DNA from 3 places in the Streptosporangium sp. NPDC006007 genome. Region 1 is predicted to be linked to each of the others. Evidence: predicted binding sites of a transcription regulator. Region 1 holds the regulator's gene; each other region holds the start of a gene.
What was found. The regulator LexA, encoded in region 1, represses DNA repair genes until DNA is damaged. The targets are predictions, from matches to a motif close to TCGAACANNTGTTCGA.

Region 2: a site for LexA is predicted at 1,163-1,178, ahead of recA (recombinase RecA). Genes of this name have one in related genera too.
Region 3: a site for LexA is predicted at 4,408-4,423, ahead of ABZ194_RS23915 (DUF6504 family protein). Genes of this name have one in related genera too.

What each region holds. Positions count from the first base shown of each region.
Region 1 is NZ_JBEXUG010000015.1:54,586-60,398, forward strand. It holds gene leuS (leucine--tRNA ligase) at 1-712, shown strand, start outside; gene lexA (transcriptional repressor LexA) at 805-1,512, opposite strand; gene ABZ194_RS14555 (LysM peptidoglycan-binding domain-containing protein) at 1,846-2,115, shown strand; gene nrdR (transcriptional regulator NrdR) at 2,436-2,897, shown strand; gene ABZ194_RS14565 (vitamin B12-dependent ribonucleotide reductase) at 2,983-5,813, shown strand, end outside.
Region 2 is NZ_JBEXUG010000005.1:243,164-248,976, forward strand. It holds gene recA (recombinase RecA) at 1-1,058, opposite strand, end outside; gene ABZ194_RS06780 (hypothetical protein) at 1,336-1,605, shown strand; gene ABZ194_RS06785 (DUF3046 domain-containing protein) at 1,764-1,958, opposite strand; gene ABZ194_RS06790 (VOC family protein) at 2,033-2,521, opposite strand; gene ABZ194_RS06795 (DEAD/DEAH box helicase) at 3,086-5,813, shown strand, end outside.
Region 3 is NZ_JBEXUG010000037.1:771-6,583, forward strand. It holds gene ABZ194_RS23895 (ABC transporter permease) at 1-1,546, opposite strand, end outside; gene ABZ194_RS23900 (ABC transporter ATP-binding protein) at 1,543-2,319, opposite strand; gene ABZ194_RS23905 (response regulator transcription factor) at 2,458-3,108, shown strand; gene ABZ194_RS23910 (DUF4328 domain-containing protein) at 3,348-4,067, shown strand; gene ABZ194_RS23915 (DUF6504 family protein) at 4,082-4,348, opposite strand; gene ABZ194_RS23920 (quinone oxidoreductase) at 4,559-5,518, shown strand; gene ABZ194_RS23925 (cobyric acid synthase) at 5,635-5,813, opposite strand, start outside.

The DNA.
Region 1 (5,813 bases):
GGCGATGTCCAAGTCCCTGGGCAACGGCGTCGACCTGGGTCAGCAGATCGACGCCTACGGCGTGGACGCGGTCCGGCTGACCGTGGTGTTCGCCGGTCCGCCGGAGGACGACATCGACTGGGCCGACGTCTCCCCGGCCGCGTCGCAGAAGTTCCTGGCCCGCGCGTTCCGCGTCATGGCCGAGGCCGGTGCCGCCTGTGCCCCCGGCGTGGACTTCGCCGCAGGCGACCTGGAACTGCGCAAGTTCGTCCACCGGACCATAGACGAGGTCACGAAACTGGTCGACTCCCACCGCTTCAACGTCGCGGTGGCCCGCATGATGGAGCTGACGAGCGCGGCCCGCCGCGCCATCGACTCCGGGCCCGGCGCCGCCGACCCTGCGGTCCGGGAGGCCGCGGAGACACTGGCGATCATGCTGTCGCTGGTCGCGCCCTACACCGCGGAGGAGGGCTGGGAGCGTCTGGGGCGTTCGGCCTCGGTCGCCACCGCCGGGTGGCCGACGGCCGAGGGCGCCCTGCTGGTCCAGGACTCCGTCACGTGCGTCGTGCAGGTCGCCGGCAAGGTCCGTGACCGGCTGGAGGTCTCCCCGGAGATCTCCGAGGCCGATCTGGAGGCCCTGGCGCTGGCCTCGGAGAAGGTCGGGGTCTTCCTGTCCGGCCCTCCCCGCAAGGTCATCGTCCGCGCGCCCAAGCTGGTCAACATCGTCCCTTGACGTCCCCTCCGTCCCCGGCGGAGATGCCCGTCTGCCGTTGATATCCGGACGGGAGCGGTCCCCGATCGGGGACCGCTCCCGTCCGGATCGGGTCAGAGCTTGCGCAGCACCGCCACGACCTTGCCCAGCACGGTGGCCTCGTCGCCGGGGATCGGGTCGTAGTTAGGGTTGTGCGGAACCAGCCAGACGTGGCCGTCCTTGCGCTTGAAGGTCTTGACCGTGGCCTCACCGTCGATCATCGCCGCGACCACGTCGCCGTTGTCGGCCACCGGCTGCTGACGGACGACCACCCAGTCACCGTCGGCGATCGCGGCCTCGATCATCGAGTCACCGGTCACCTGGAGCAGGAAGAGCGTGCCCTCGCCGACGAGCTGCTTGGGCAGGGCGAAGACGTCTTCGACGCTCTCCTCGGCGAGGATCGGGCCGCCGGCGGCGATCCGGCCGACGAGCGGCACATAGGCCGCGGTCGGGCGGTTGACCGGCGTCTCGTCGTCACCGGTGGGGTCCACCCAGAGCACCGGCTCGCCGGGCAGGCGCACTTCGAGGGCGCGGGGGCGGTGCGGGTCGCGGCGCAGGTAACCCTTGCGCTGCAACGCCGTCAACTGGTGCGACACGCTGGAGGTGCTGGTGAGCTGCACCGCCTCGCCGATCTCCCGCATGGACGGCGGGTAGCCGCGTCGCTGCACGGAGTCGCGGATCACCTCAAGGATCTTGCGCTGCCTGGGGGTGAGGCCAAGGGAGTCGCGCCTGCGCACGGCCAGGTCGCTGACGGCCGAAGCGTTCTCATTGTGCTCGCTCATGCGATCTCCTCGCTCCCGGTCTGTGCTGACTGCGTCGCACAGAGCAACCGTATCCTCGCCGAAGATCATATTCAAACAATTGTTCGAGTCGTCCTCGAAATCAGCGGCGTCGTGGTGTACAACATCGTACGGGAGTTCAATCGACATCGTGTTCGATTCATCGACCTTTCTTCGACGTGTGTTCGGCCATGTCGAGGGGATGGGGGGCGCACCGTGCAGGCGATCGAAACAAGGTGGGGGTCCCGGCGGCCGCCTGTCCGAAGGCCCGGGCCGGCGAGGGGTGGGCGTGGCCAGGCCCCGCCCCTCCGGCTCACCCGGAGGGGGAGGGTCGTGGTGGTGTCCGCGCTCACCGTCCTGACCCTGGGGGCCCTCTGGGTCGGCGCCCGCATCGACGCGGCCTCGGCGGGTGAGCGCAGGAGCCGCGAGGGGCTGCCGTGGGTCGTGGTGCGCAAGGGCGACTCGCTGTGGAAGATCGCCGAGGCGGTCACCACGGAGGGTGATCCTGCCTCGATGGTCCGCCTGATAATGGATGTCAACGACCTGTCCGACTCGGTGATCCAGCCGGGGGCCCGGCTTCATCTGCCCGGCGGTTCGGCCCGCTGAGAGGCCGGCGGGTCCGCCGGCGGGGAGGGGTGTGCGGGAGTGGCCGGAGGGGCGACACGCCCGGCCGTCCCCGGTGCGATGCGCTGATCAGGGACTTCGGCTCGCGGGGCCTGCCTAACTTGCGTTCATGGGCCGACACTTCTACGGTTGGACCACAACATCTAGTGGCTTCATCGCTCTACTCCACCATAGATTGTGTTTCTATTACCGCATCTCGACCATTCGAGGGGCGCGCGCGAGCGTCTTCGCGTGGAGGCTGTGGAGCACCTGGAGTAACACGAGAAAGGTGAGCCGCTAGGCAGGTCGAGGAGGCGACGCGCGTGCACTGTCCGTTCTGTCGTCATCCTGACACGCGGGTCATCGACAGCCGGTCCACCGAGGACGGCGGGGCAATCCGCCGCAGACGCACCTGCCCGGAGTGCGGACGCAGGTTCACCACGCAGGAGACGGTGTTGCTCATGGTGAGCAAACGCAGCGGGGTGACCGAGCCGTTCTTCAGGGACAAGGTGATCGCCGGAGTCCGGCGGGCGTGCCAGGGGCGGCCGGTCGACGAGGACTCGCTGGCCCAGCTGGGTCAGCGAGTCGAGGAGAGCATCCGGGCGACCGGGGCCGCGGAGATCGCGGCGCACGAGGTCGGGCTGGCGATCCTGGGCCCGCTCCGCGAGCTGGACGAGGTGGCCTATCTGCGATTCGCCTCCGTCTACCGCGGGTTCGAGACCCTGGCCGACTTCGAGGTCGAGATCGAGCAGTTGCGCGCGGAGCGGTCCGCCGGACACGACTGAGCCAGGCCCCGGGCGCCGGGGGAGAGCGGCGCGTTGATGTGGTCCGACTCAAGGGCTCCACACGGAGCCCCGGAAGGGGGAAGTCATGACGGAGACGGTCAGTGGCGCAGCCGCGCGTGGGGGCAAGCGGCCGCGTAAGGGGTTGAAGATGAAGCGCATCTTCACCACGCCCGGAGTGCATCCTTACGACGAGTTGTCCTGGGAGCGCCGCGACGTCGTCATGACCAACTGGCGGGACGGTTCGATCAACTTCGAGCAGCGGGGCGTGGAGTTCCCCGGGTTCTGGTCGGTCAACGCCGCCAACATCGTGACCACCAAGTACTTCCGCGGCGCGGTCGGCACCCCGCAGCGCGAGTGGAGCCTCAAGCAGCTCGTCGACCGCGTGGTGGGCGTCTACACCAGGACCGCGGTCGAGGAGGGATACTTCGCCACCGAGGAGGACGCCGAGATCTTCGACCACGAGCTCAAGCACGCTCTGGTCAACCAGGTCTTCAGCTTCAACTCACCGGTCTGGTTCAACGTCGGCACCGCCTCGCCGCAGCAGGTCAGCGCCTGCTTCATCCTCGCGGTCGACGACCAGATGGAGTCCATCCTCGACTGGTACAAGGAGGAGGGTGTGATCTTCAAGGGGGGTTCGGGCTCCGGCGTGAACCTCTCCCGGATCCGCTCGTCGAAGGAGCTGCTCTCCAGCGGCGGTACGGCCAGTGGCCCGGTCTCCTTCATGCGCGGCGCGGACGCCTCGGCGGGCACCATCAAGTCCGGCGGCGCCACCCGCCGCGCGGCCAAGATGGTCGTCCTGGACGTGGACCACCCCGACATCGAGGAGTTCATCGAGACCAAGGCGCGCGAGGAGGACAAGATCCGCGCGCTGCGCGACGCCGGGTTCGACATGGACCTGGGCGGCAAGGACATCGTCTCCGTCCAGTACCAGAACGCCAACAACTCCGTGCGCGTCTCCGACGAGTTCATGCGCGCGGTGCGGGACGGCGCCGAGTTCGGCCTGCGCGCCCGCCTCACCGGCGAGGTCATCGAGACGATCGACGCCAGGGGCCTGTTCCGGAAGATGGCCAAGGCGGCCTGGGAGTGCGCCGACCCCGGAGTCCAGTACGACGACACCATCAACGACTGGCACACCAGCCCGGAGACGGGCCGCATCACCGCCAGCAACCCGTGCTCGGAGTACCTCCACCTGGACAACTCCTCCTGCAACCTGGCCAGTATCAACCTGCTGAAGTTCCTGAAGGACGACAACTCCTTCGACATCGCGAGCTTCGTGAAGATCACTGAGTTGATCATCACCGCGATGGACGTCTCCATCACCTTCGCGGACTTCCCGACCGAGAAGATCGACCAGACCACCCGGGCCTACCGTCAGCTGGGCATCGGCTACGCCAACCTCGGCGCGCTGCTGATGGCCACCGGCCACGCCTACGACTCCGAGGGCGGGCGGGCCATCGCCGGTGCCATCACCTCGCTGATGACCGGAACCTCCTACCGCCGCAGTGCCGAGCTGGCCGCGGTCGTGGGCCCCTACGACGGCTACGCCCGCAACGCCGGCGCGCACAAGCGGGTCATGCACAAGCACGCCGCCGCCAGCCACGACCTGCGCACGGTGGGGAGCGTCGACCGGGCGGTGCACGCCGAGGCCTCCCGCCAGTGGGCGGAGTGCTTGAGGCTCGGCGACAAGAACGGCTACCGCAACGCCCAGGCCTCGCTGCTCGCGCCCACCGGCACCATCGGCTTGATGATGGACTGCGACACCACCGGCATCGAGCCCGACCTCGCCCTGGTCAAGTTCAAGAAGCTCGTCGGCGGCGGCTCAATGCAGATCGTCAACCAGACGATCCCCCGCGCGCTGCGGCAGCTCGGCTACCCGGAGGAGCAGGTCGAGGCGATCGTCGAGTACATCGCGGCCCACGGCCACGTCGTCGACGCCCCCGGCCTCAAGCCCGAGCACTACGAGGTGTTCGACTGCGCCATGGGCGAGCGGGCCATCGCCCCGATGGGCCACGTGCGGATGATGGCCGCGGCCCAGCCGTTCCTGTCCGGCGCCATCTCCAAGACGGTCAACCTGCCCGAGTCCGCGACGATCGAGGACATCGAGCAGGTCTACCTGGAGGGCTGGAAACTCGGGCTCAAGGCCCTGGCTGTCTACCGGGACAACTGCAAGGTCGGCCAGCCGCTCTCCGCCGCGGGCGGAAAGTCCCAGGAGAAGGCCGAGCCCACTGAGCCGGAGATCCAGGTCGTGGAGGTCAGCCGCCCGACCCGTCGGCGGATGCCGAACCAGCGGCCCGGCACCACCACCCGCTTCACCGTGGGCGGCGCCAAGGGCTACATGACCGCCTCGTCCTACCCCGACGACGGTCTCGGCGAGGTCTTCCTGAAGATGTCCAAGCAGGGCTCCACCCTCGCGGGCGTCATGGACGCCTTCTCGGTGGCCATCTCCATCGGCCTGCAGTACGGCGTGCCGCTGGAGACCTACGTCGGCAAGTTCGTCAACATGCGCTTCGACCCGGCCGGCATGACCGACGACCCGGACATCCGGATGGCCGCCTCGGTGATGGACTACATCTTCCGCCGCCTGGCCCTGGACCACCTGCCCTACGACGACCGGGCCGCTCTCGGGATCTTCTCCGCGTCCGAGCGCGCCGCCCAGCAGCGCGGTGAGGACCCGGCTCCGATCCCCGCCGACGAGGTTATCGCCGAGCTGGCCACCTCGGCCCCCATCGAGGCGCCGCAGTCCCGTCCGGAGGAGGCACTCGTGGTGACCGCCGCGCCGAAGGAGGCCGGTTCCCTGGAGTCCCATCGGGGCCGCACCGCCGACGCCCCGCTCTGCATGACCTGCGGCACCAAGATGCGCCCGGCCGGCAGCTGCTACGTCTGTGAGGGCTGCGGCTCCACCAGCGGCTGCAGCTG
Region 2 (5,813 bases), on a different contig from region 1:
GAAGCACGGCCTGAGGCGGCCGGGGCGGGGGCGGGGGGCGGCGGAGTGGCGGGGCTGTCCACGCGGGGGCCGATGCCAAGCTTCTCCTTGATCTTCTTCTCGATCTCGTTGGCCATGTCCGGGTGGTTCTTCAGGAAGTTGCGGGCGTTCTCCTTGCCCTGACCGAGCTGGTCGCCCTCGTAGGTGTACCAAGCGCCGGACTTGCGGACGAAGCCGTGCTCGACCCCCATGTCGATCAGGCCACCCTCGCGGGAGATGCCGACGCCGTAGAGAATGTCGAAGTCGGCCACCCGGAAAGGCGGGGCCATCTTGTTCTTGACGACCTTGACACGGGTGCGGTTGCCCACCGCCTCGGTGCCGTCCTTCAGCGTCTCGATGCGGCGGATGTCGAGCCGGACCGAGGCATAGAACTTCAGCGCCTTTCCACCGGTCGTGGTCTCCGGCGAGCCGAACATGACGCCGATCTTCTCTCGGAGCTGGTTGATGAAGATGGCTGTGGTGCCGGTGTTGTTGAGCGCGCCGGCGACCTTGCGCAGGGCCTGCGACATCAGCCGGGCCTGGAGACCGACGTGGCTGTCACCCATCTCGCCCTCGATCTCGGCCTTGGGCACCAGGGCCGCGACCGAGTCGATGACCAGCAGGTCGACGGCACCGGATCGGATCAGCATGTCGGCGATCTCCAGCGCCTGCTCACCGGTGTCGGGCTGGGAGACGAGCAGCGCGTCGGTGTCGACGCCGAGTTTCTTGGCGTATTCGGGGTCAAGGGCGTGCTCGGCGTCGATGAACGCCGCGATGCCGCCGGCCCGCTGGGCGTTGGCCACCGCGTGCAGCGCGACGGTGGTCTTGCCGGAGGACTCGGGACCGTAGACCTCGACGATGCGGCCTCGTGGGAACCCGCCGATGCCCAGGGCGACGTCGAGCGCGATGGAACTGGTCGGGATCACTTCGATGGGCGCCCGGGTCTCGTCACCGAGACGCATGACCGAGCCCTTACCGAACTGTCGCTCGATCTGAGCAAGGGCGGTCTCAAGCGCCTTCTCGCGGTCGTTAGCTGCCATGTGAGCCCCCTGGAGGGTCGCGGGTTGGATCGGTTGCCAGAAAGCTACGGGGTGCCACCGACACTTTCCGGAGAGCACGCCTGGAGCGACGGTGTCCAATATAGCCGAACGACTGTTCGATCGTAGCTCAACGAGACCACGTGTTCCGGGGTGTCACAGACGGCCCGGGCCGACGGACCCCATCCGAAAGGCAACATTCCCGGGCATTGCTCCGCACATGTTGTCTCCAAGGCGAACCGGGGCGATCCTGAGGGCAAACGATCCCGAGGTGGCCCACGTGACCAGCACGTTCAGCCGGCAACGTCTGATCCATCTTGGCTCCCTGGCCGCCGAACTGTCGAAGCACGGACTGGTCAGCCGCACGGTCGGGGGCGACGATCCCGTGCTGTGGGTGTGGCATCCGGACAGCGGCCGGCAGACGATCGTCTTCGCCACGCCGGCCAAGGACGGGTGGCTCTTCCTGTGGTCACCCGACGGGCAGGAGGACACCGGGGACCTCCGGCCGGTGGCCGAGGCGCTCGGGAAACTACTGGACGGCTCTTCTTAGTGCCCTGCCCTTCCTCCTCGGCCCCCCTCAAACCCCGCACGCCGGTTCAGGCCCGCCCGGGGAGGGACCCTCCCGTGCTTTCGAGAGGCGGCGTCCGGGCGAGGGGGCGCCGCGCGGGGCTCCCGGACTCGCCACGGCCTCGCCATCCCTGCGGGGCGTCAGCGCAGGCGGGCGGCGACGTCGGACACCCCGCACACGGCCCGCCAGACCTCCTTGGCCGCGACCCCCTCGGCCAGCGCCTGGTTCACCGTCCGTCCACCCAGGTCGGCGATCACGTAGTCGCGCGCCCACGACTCGGCGTAAATATCACCGAAGTGCAGTTTCATTCGCTTCCAGAACTCCGACAGGCGCATTCCCCAAGTATGGGCCCCCACGTGCGAACCCCCGCCTTCCGCAACCGAGCCGGGAAGGACCCGGTCCGAGCCGGTCAGAGCACGCTGGAGCCGTACATCTCCCCGAGCGGGTCGGCGAGCAGTTCCAGCCGGGCCCCGTCGGGATCCCTGAAATAGATCGAGGCGCCGCTCTCGATCTCGTGCGGCACGCCCGCGGCCTCCAGTTTGCCCCGCAACCGCTCCCAGGTCGACGGGTCCACCGAGATGGCGATGTGGTGAAGGCCGCCGAGAACCTCGCGGTAGGGACCGAGGTCCAGACCGGGAAGGTCGAAGAAGGCCAGCAGGTTGCCGTTGCCGATGTCGAAGAAGAAGTGGCTCGATCCCCGGTAGTCGCGGTTTCCGAAGATCTCCGTGAGGGGGAACTCCAGAAGGTCCTGGTAGAAGGCGATCGTCGTCTCGACGTCGGAGGAGATCAGCGCGACATGGTGCAGCCCCCTCGCGCTGCTCAGCGGACGGTGCCTCCCCAGGCGTTCCGCCCTGATCCGCTCACGCGCCGTCTCGACGGCAGGATGGTCGATGCTCATCGCCGGCTCACCACTTAATGCGTCGGATGCTGGTCTGAGATCTATCTCCGACTTATCGGGACATGAACCTTTCTCAATCGTCATGCGCCTGTGGCCGAAACCCCGCCCACGGAACCCGCCAAGCCCCGGTGTCCAAGGAGTCCAGGGGCGGCACGGGCGGCACGGGCCCATCGCCCCGGCACACCTCGGTACGGCCCTCGCGACGCGTCCTCACGCCATTTCCGGCTCCCGGGAGTGCCGGGACCTCGGACAGGGGATGGGCTCCGGACCCCTTACCTGGAAGGCGCTATGAGGGGCTCCCTACGACCTCCGTACGGAGAGCAAGGGGAAGAAGGCCGGAGCCGCCGGGTGCACGGCACAGCCGTTCACCCTCATAACGGCCTCATAAACGAAAAATATGTCGATAAGGCCCCAAAAGCCAGCAATGTGGATTTTTGTCACCTTTAGGTGATCTTTCACCTGTTACTCGGCCACCGAGGGTGGGACGGATTCTGTCGGTAGGGCAGTGCACTATGAATCGTCGAGCCGGATCGAGCGGCCGGATCAAACACGAGGGGGCACGTGATGGACGGAGCGGGCACGGGGCCGCCGGGGAGCGGTGCGAGCTCGGCGCTCAACCATTTCACCCCCGTGACCAGGGAGTGGTTCGCCGGGGCCTTCACCGCTCCCACCACCGCGCAGGAGGGGGCGTGGGCGTCGATCGCCCGGGGGGACAACACACTGGTGGTCGCGCCCACCGGTTCCGGCAAGACACTGGCCGCGTTCCTCTGGTCACTGGACCGGCTGGCCGCCGAGCGCGTCCCCGGCACCGCGGAGGGCTCCGGATTCCCGCGGGGCACCGTCGGCGCCGCCACCGCGGCGGACCTCGCGAGCGCCGGCACCGCGGACACCGAAGACCCGGCGGGCAAAACGGTCGTCCCATCCGCCGGTCTCGCGGGGGCCTCGCACGCCGGTGACAGGCGGCCCGCGCGCGGGCGCGCCGCCTCGCGGAAGGACGGCGGGCCGGTCCGGCGGTGCCGGGTCCTCTACGTGTCACCGCTCAAGGCTCTGGCGGTGGACGTCGAGCGCAACCTCCGGGCTCCGCTGGCCGGGCTGAAGCAGACGGCGCGGCGGCTCGGGTCCCCGGTGCCGGAGATCTCGGTGGCGATCCGGTCGGGTGACACCTCACCGGAGGAGCGGCGCCGTTTCGCGGCCAAGCCGTCGGACATCCTCATCACGACCCCCGAGTCGCTCTTCCTGCTGCTGACCAGTCAGGCCCGCGAGGCGCTGCGCGGCGTGGAGACCGTCATCGTCGACGAGGTGCACGCGGTGGCGGCCACCAAACGCGGCGCGCACCTGACCCTCAGCCTGGAGCGGCTCGACGCCCTGCTCTCCCGGCCCGCCCAGCGCATCGGCCTGTCGGCGACCGTTCGGCCGGTGAGCGAGGTGGCCGCCTTCCTCGGCGGCTCACGCCCGGCCTCGGTGGTCCAGCCGCCCTCGGACAAGGTGATCGAGGTCGAGGTGGTCGTCCCGATCGAGGACATGACCGAGCTCGACACCGCCCCACCTCCCGCCGGAGCCGATGACGGCGACGGCGACGGCGACGGATGGCAGACCAGGCCGCCGGCCAGGCGTTCCATCTGGCCGCACGTCGAGGAGAGGCTGTTCGACCTGATCGGGAGGCATCGCTCGACGATCGTCTTCGCCAACTCGCGTCGACTGGCCGAGCGGCTGTGCACCCGTCTCAACGAGCTGGCCTGGGAACGGCGGGCGGAAGATCCCGGGCCGCCGGGGCCGTCGAAGTCGCCGGAGCCCGCGCACTGGTCGGAGGGCCTCCCCGTGCCACCCGCCTCCCCATCCACCCCGGCCGCGACGATGGCGCAGGCCGGTGCGGCGAAGGGGGTCGTCCCGGAGATCGTACGGGCGCACCACGGATCGGTGTCGAAGCAGGAGCGCGCCCAGATCGAGGAGGCGCTGAAGTCCGGGCGGCTGCCCGCGGTGGTCGCGACCTCCAGCTTAGAACTCGGCGTCGACATGGGCTCGGTGGATCTGGTCGCCTGCGTGGAGTCGCCCCCGAGCGTGGCGAGCGGCCTGCAGCGGATCGGCAGGGCCGGGCACCAGGTGGGCGCGGTCTCGCGTGGCGTGATCTTTCCCAAGTACCGCGGCGATCTGGTCCAGACGGCCGTGGTGGCCGAGCGGATGCGGAGCGGCGAGATCGAGGAGCTCCGCTACCCGCGCAACCCCCTTGACGTGCTGGCCCAGCAGATCGTGGCGATGACCGCGCTGGACGAGTGGACGGTGGACGACCTGGAGACCGTGGTACGGCGTGCCGCGCCGTACCGGACACTGCCCAGGAGCGCGCTGGAGGCGACGCTCGACATGCTCGCCGGGCGTTACCCGAGTGAGGAGTTCGCCGAGCTGAGGCCGCGCATCGTGTGGGATCGGCTCACCGGCGCCCTGCGGGGACGGCCGGGAGCCCAGCGGCTGGCGGTGACCAACGGTGGCACGATCCCCGACCGAGGGTTGTTCGGCGTGTTCCTGGTCGGTGCGAAAACCTCCAGGGTGGGCGAGCTGGACGAGGAGATGGTCTACGAGTCGCGGGTCGGGGACGTGTTCGTGCTGGGCGCGACCTCCTGGCGCATCGAGGACATCACGGCCGACCGGGTGCTGGTCTCCCCCGCGTCCGGACAACCGGGTAAGTTGCCGTTCTGGCTCGGTGACAGCGCGGGACGCCCGGCCGAGCTGGGCAGGGCCATCGGCGCGTTCCTGCGCGAGATGTCCGCGGCGGGCGCGGACTCCGAGGTGGAGCCAAGGTCCGCGGGACGAGACGGCCCGGCAGGCGTCACCTCAAGGCAGGGCGACGCGGCACGCGCCGACGCGAAGACGGACTCCACGGGACAGGAAGGTCCGGGACGCGACGGTGCGCGAGCGGAGGGCGCGGAGCACGGTCCTCCAAGGCGCAACGGCGCGGAGAAAGACGCCGCGGGGTTGGCGGGGCCGGCGCCCGGCGGAGGGAAGCCGGACTCCGGCGGGTGGAGCGGTACGGCCCGCGACAGGGCGCTGGAGCGGATCAGGGCGGCGGGGCTGGACGGGTTCGCCGCGGCGAACCTGCTGTCCTACCTGGCCGAGCAGCGGCAGGCCACCGGATACGTACCGGACGATCGGACGCTGCTGGTGGAACGGTTCCACGACGAGCTGGGCGACTGGCGGGTCGTGGTGCACTCGCCGTACGGGGCGCGGGTGCACGCGCCGTGGGCCCTGGCGATCGGGCGGCGGCTGCGGGAGCGCTACGGCACCGACGTTCAGGCCGTGC
Region 3 (5,813 bases), on a different contig from region 1:
GGCCGTCGAGCGCGGTGCGCGCCCGATCCGTCGCCCCGGCGTCCCGCCCGCGGAGGGAGGTGACGAGCACCCTGCTCCGGCCCTCGTCCACTCTGCTCCGGCCCCCGTCCCGGATCTCGACCGTGGCCGGCACGCCCGCGGCGGACAGGCGCTCACGCGCCTCGGCTGCGACCTCGGTCACCCTGGACGAGGGGACGGACAGGCGCAGAGCCCCCGCGTCCGCCGGGACGGACAGCTCTGCGGCCGGGCTGAGCAGGCCGATGAACCCGGCCACGAACCCGGTCATGGCGACGCCGCTCACGGTACGCCAGGCGGCCTTGGGATCGTCCACCAGGCGGCGTCCGGCCAGCAGCCCGGCCGGCCTCCGGGCCGTCCTCGCGACGATCCGGCCGAGCATGCCGGCCACCCACGGGCCCACCAGGTTGATGGCGAGGAAGGCGAGGCCCAGGACGACCGCGATCACCCCGGCCGCGCTCCCCACCCCGAGCGTGGGAACCACCGCGAGGATCGCCAGCAGCGCGACGACCCGGATGAAGCGCATCGCCGGAGGCGTCTCCCGCCGGGCGACACCCAGCGGGCTGACCACGACCCTGCGCAGGCCCACGATCGCCGACAGGCCGACAAGCAGCGGCACCCCCACCAGCACGGCGATCACGGTGAGCGCTCCGGGCCACAGATCGGAGAGGAACCAGGCGCTCCCGGCGATCTCGATTCGGGTGAGCGGCGGAATGGCCAGGGTGTACAGCATCGCCCCGATCACGGCCCCGCCGAACGAGGTGATCACCGCCTCCACGGCGGTCATCCCCACCACCTGGCCGGGGGTCGCGCCCACCAGGCGGAGCGCCGCCAGGCGCTGGTCCCTGCGGGCCACGGTCAACCTGGCCGCGGCGCCGCCGAACACCAGCAGGGGCACGATCATGAGCATGCTCCCGATCAGGGCGAGCACCTTGTAAGCCTCGGCGTCGGCCGTCGGCCGCCCGGTGAAATCGGAGATCCCGGTGGGTGCGACATCGGCCCCCTCGTAGCTCGCCTCCGCGGCGGCCGGCACCGGGGAGTCCGGCACCAGGGAGTCCGGCCGCTGCCCGCGGACCACGACCAGCTCGCCTGGATGGACCAGGGACGCCTCGTCGATCGTCCCCGCCGCCTTACCGGAGAACCGGGCGGCCAGCCGGTCGGGCGGCAGCTCCTTCACCAGCCGCGCCAGCTCCGGGGAGAACCAGACCTCGCCCGGCGCGGGAAAACGATCCAGACCGGGCGGCGGGGATGTTCCCGGCCGCAGCGCCGCCACGTCCACGACGGTGATCGGCCGGTCGTCCACATAGTCCCTGTGTACGGCCTCGATCGCCACCGCGCCGGCCTTGGCCGCGACCGGGTTGCGCCACGCCCCCCGGTCGGCCCGGCCCTGGAAGGCGAGGTTGGCCGTCACGGCGAACAGCAGCAGACCGGTGGACACCGCCACGGCCGCCACGGTCAGCCCGGCGCCGAGGAGACCGCGGCGGCCACCGCCGCGCAGCAGCCGCCAGGCCAGGCCCGTCAGCCCGCTCATTCCACCGCTCCGGGAAGGGCCTGGGTCTCCGTACCCCGTGCGCCCGGGGTGGGCTCCGGATCCCACGCTCCCAGGCCCGCGGACGGCCGAGGGCCGGAGGGGCCGGAGGGGCCGGGGACGATCCGGCCGTCGCGGACCTCGACCACGCGGTCGCACCAGCGAGCCACCTGGGGATCGTGGGTGACGACCACCAGGGAGGCCCCGTTGCGCTTGGTGGCGTCCACCAGCAGGCGCATGGTGTCGTGGCCGGTGGTCTGGTCGAGGGCGCCGGTCGGCTCGTCAGCGAAGATCACAGCGGGCCGGGTGACCAGGGCGCGGGCGATCGCCACCCGCTGCGCCTGACCGCCGGAGAGCTCACCGGGACGGCGGTTCTCCATTCCGCCGAGTCCGAGCGGGCCGAACCACTCGCGGGCCTGCCGTACGGCGTCGGCCCGGGAGACCTTCCCGAGCATGAGCGGCAGCGCGACGTTCTCCTCCGCCGGAAGCTCGGGCAGGAGCTGGCCGAACTGGAACACGAACCCGAACCGGGTACGGCGCAGAGCGCTGCGCTCGCCCTCCCGCATGGCGTCGATGCGCCGGCCGAGCAGGTGAACCTCACCCGCGTCCGGTTTCATGATCCCGGCGAGACAGTGCAGCAACGTCGATTTGCCGGAGCCGGAAGGCCCCATGATCGCCAAAGCCTCACCGGGCCGGAGGGCCAGCCCGACCCCGCCCAGAGCCACGGTCGGGCCGAACCGCTTGACCAGGCTGATTCCTTCGAGAACGACATCCATGGCGAGACCCTCTCGTGCGGGGATGTCACGGCGGATCGGCCGACCGTCCGATCCGGAGGCGGCGGCATCGGCCAAAAGACGGAAAGGCGGAAAGGTCAAAAGCCCGACATCCCGGACCGGGCTGGCAGAATCGACCGCGTGACGATTCGGGTGCTCATCGCTGATGACCAGGAGCTGGTACGGACCGGTTTCCAGATGATTCTGGACGCCCAGGCGGACATGGAGGTCGTGGCGACCGCCGCGAACGGCGCCGAGGCGGTCGAGCACGCGCGCAGGCTCCGTCCGGACGTGTGCCTGCTCGACATCCGGATGCCCAGGCTGGACGGGCTGGAGGCCACCCGGCTCCTCTCCGGGCCCGGGGTGCCCAATCCGATGCGGGTGGTCATCGTCACCACCTTCGACCTGGACGAATACGTGTACGGCGCGCTGCGCGCGGGAGCGACCGGATTCCTGCTCAAGGACAGCGGGCCGACGCTGCTGATCGAGGCGATCCGGGCGGCGGCGGCCGGTGACGCGCTGGTGTCGCCGTCGGTGACGGTACGGCTGCTCGAACACTTGGCCCACCCCAGGATCGGTACCGCCCGGCCTCCCAGCGAACCGCTCACCGAGCGCGAGCTGGACGTCGTCCGCCTGGTGGCCAGGGGGCGGACCAACCAGGAGGTCGCCGCCGAACTGTTCGTCTCGCTCTCCACGGTCAAGACCCATCTGGGGAGCATCCAGGTGAAACTCGGCGCGAGGAACCGGGTGGAGATCGCGGCCTGGGCCTGGGAGTCGGGTGTGGTCGGCTGACCGGCCCGGCCGGTGCGATCCGTCCGGCGCGGACGCCCCGCCCGGAGGCGGGTGAGCCGGGGGCGGCGGGGAGACCACAGGGATCACGGGGACCACGGGGGCCGGTGTGATCAGCGGGTCGACGCGGTCGGCCGGTCACCTGAACGACCTGGTCAGCCGTTCGATGAAACTGATTAGCAAAGGGGTCAACGGGATAGAAGAAGGGCAGGTTCTCCAGCGCATGCCGGGGGGAGATTCACATGCGCTTCGTCTCGTCTCTACCGAGAAGATCAGCCACGGCCGTCCACGTGGCGCTGGGCGTCCAGGTGCTCGCGACAGCCGCCCTGGCGATGTTCGAACAGGCCCGGGGCCGGCGGCTGGCCCGGGAGATCTCGGCACTCGGCGGTGACCCCCACGCCCCCGGCGCGCAGGCCGTCGTCGGCGCGGTGACCGTCTTCGCCGTCCTCATGATGGTCATCACCGTGACGCTGATCGCGACCGCGGCGGCCTATCTGACCTGGCTGATCCAGGCCCGGCAGAACACGACCCGTCCCGGGGCCTCGGCGCTGCCGACGCTGGCGGCCTGGCTCGTGCCCGGGGTCAACCTGGTCGTCCCGCCGGTGCTGCTGTATCGCCTCTGGTGGGCCTCACACCCGCCGGCCGACCGTCACGGCCGCTGGGTCGCGCTGCTCGCCGCCTGGTGGCTGAGCTGGCTGACCACGCTCGCCCTGATCCTGGTACGGCTGCCGCTCCACGCCACCCCCGGGGACGCGAGCCTCACCGGCCTCGGCCCGGTCGAGCTGACCGCCGTCACGGTCTCCGCCCTGCTGTGCGCGGCGACCGTCCGGCAGATCACCAGGATCCAGGCCGCCGGCGCCCACCGGCGCGGGACCGGGACGGACAGCATCACACCGCGAGCCATCTCGAAGATCTTCACGAGGCGGGCGGCGGCGCGGCAGGTCCATCCGGCCGGGCGGTGACACCCCCCGGACCGTCAGTCCCACGACCTCATCAGCAGCCAGCCCTCGCCCGCGGTGTCGAAACGGAGCTCATAGGTGCCCAGCCGGTCGCCGGGGTCGGCCTCGACCTTCCAGAACCGGCGTTCGCCGGGGTCACCCTCGGAGATCTTCCACCACTCTCGCGAGACGACCCACTCGTCGAGCACCCGGCGCACGGCGTGGAGCCGGTCACGCCAGACGAACTGGACCGGCCTGCCGCCACGCGTCCAGACCTCGATCGGGTCTCCGTGAAGTCTGCTCAAGACGCCTCTTCTCCCCACGGTGTCGAGATGGGAACCCGGGGGAAGACGGGCACAGTCCGTCGAACATACGTTCCCACGACGCCGGGCGCAAGCCCCCACCCGTCACACCGGTGGCCCGGCGTCCGCGCGGCCACGGCTGCCGGGGCATTCGGCTGATCGGTACGCGGCCGGGACAATCGAAGCACCAATCGAGCCAAGGAGTTCAGCACGATGCGCGCCATAGTCGTCTCCGCCACCGGCGGCCCCGAGGTCCTGACCTGCACCGGCCATCCCGAGCCGGAGCCGAACCCCGGGGAGGTGCTGATCGACGTCGTCGCCGCCGGCGTGAACTTCATCGACGTCTATCACCGGATGGGCCGCTACCCGCTCTCCCTGCCCTTCGTCCCCGGAAACGAGGGCGCGGGCACCGTCGCCGCGGTCGGCGAGGACGTCCGGGGCGTCTCGGTGGGCGACACCGTGGCCTGGGCCAACGTCATGGGCAGCTACGCCGCCAAGGCCGTGGTGCCGGCCACCCACGTGCTCTCCGTACCCGAGGGGATGACGGCGGAAGTCGCGGCGGCCGTCACCCTCCAGGGACTGACCGCCCACTACCTGACTCACTCCACCTACCGGGTGAAACCAGGCGACAACGTGCTGGTGCACGCCGCCGCCGGAGGCGTGGGCCTGCTGCTCGTCCAGATCGCCAAACTGCGCGGCGCCCGGGTGATCGGCACGGTCTCCACCGAGGAGAAGGAGGAGCTGGCCCTCGCGGCGGGTGCCGACGACGTTCTCCGCTACGACGGCTTCGCCGACGCGGTCCGCGACCTGACCGGCTCCGGCGCGCACGTCGTCTACGACGGCGTGGGCGCCCCCACCTTCGACAGGAGCCTCGCCTCGCTGCGCCCGCGCGGCATGATGGTCCTGTACGGCCAGGCCGGAGGACCGGTGCCCCCCGTCGACCCGCAGACCCTCGCCAAGGGCGGCTCTCTCTTCCTGACCCGCCCCGCCCTCGCCCCCTACCTCGCCACCCGCGACGAGCTGGCCTGGCGGGCCTCCGACATCTTCGGCTGGGTGGCCTCGGGAGAGCTCAGGGTCCACATCTCCCGCCGCTACCCCCTGACCGAGGCGGCCCAGGCCCACCGGGATCTGGAGGCCCGCCGTACCACCGGCAAGCTCCTCCTCCTGACCTGACCCCTCCGGGGCTCCCCGAGCACGGCCAGGACGAGAAGGGGACACCAGCCGGATCATCGCTCACCGGGTCACCGGGTCACCGCGGGAAATCCACGTCACCGTAGGGAACCGTGTTTCTACCGTGGGAAGCCACGGGAGAAGTCCGGCGCCTCGCGCGAGATGCCGCCGGGAGGCAGGATCGGCAGATCCCGGGGAGCCCCGTCCCTCAGAAGCCTGAGCAGGGCGTCGGTGTCCACATGCCGCTCGATCAGGTCACCCAGGGCGTCCAGCCGCTCCTCGCGCAGCGCGGCGAAGG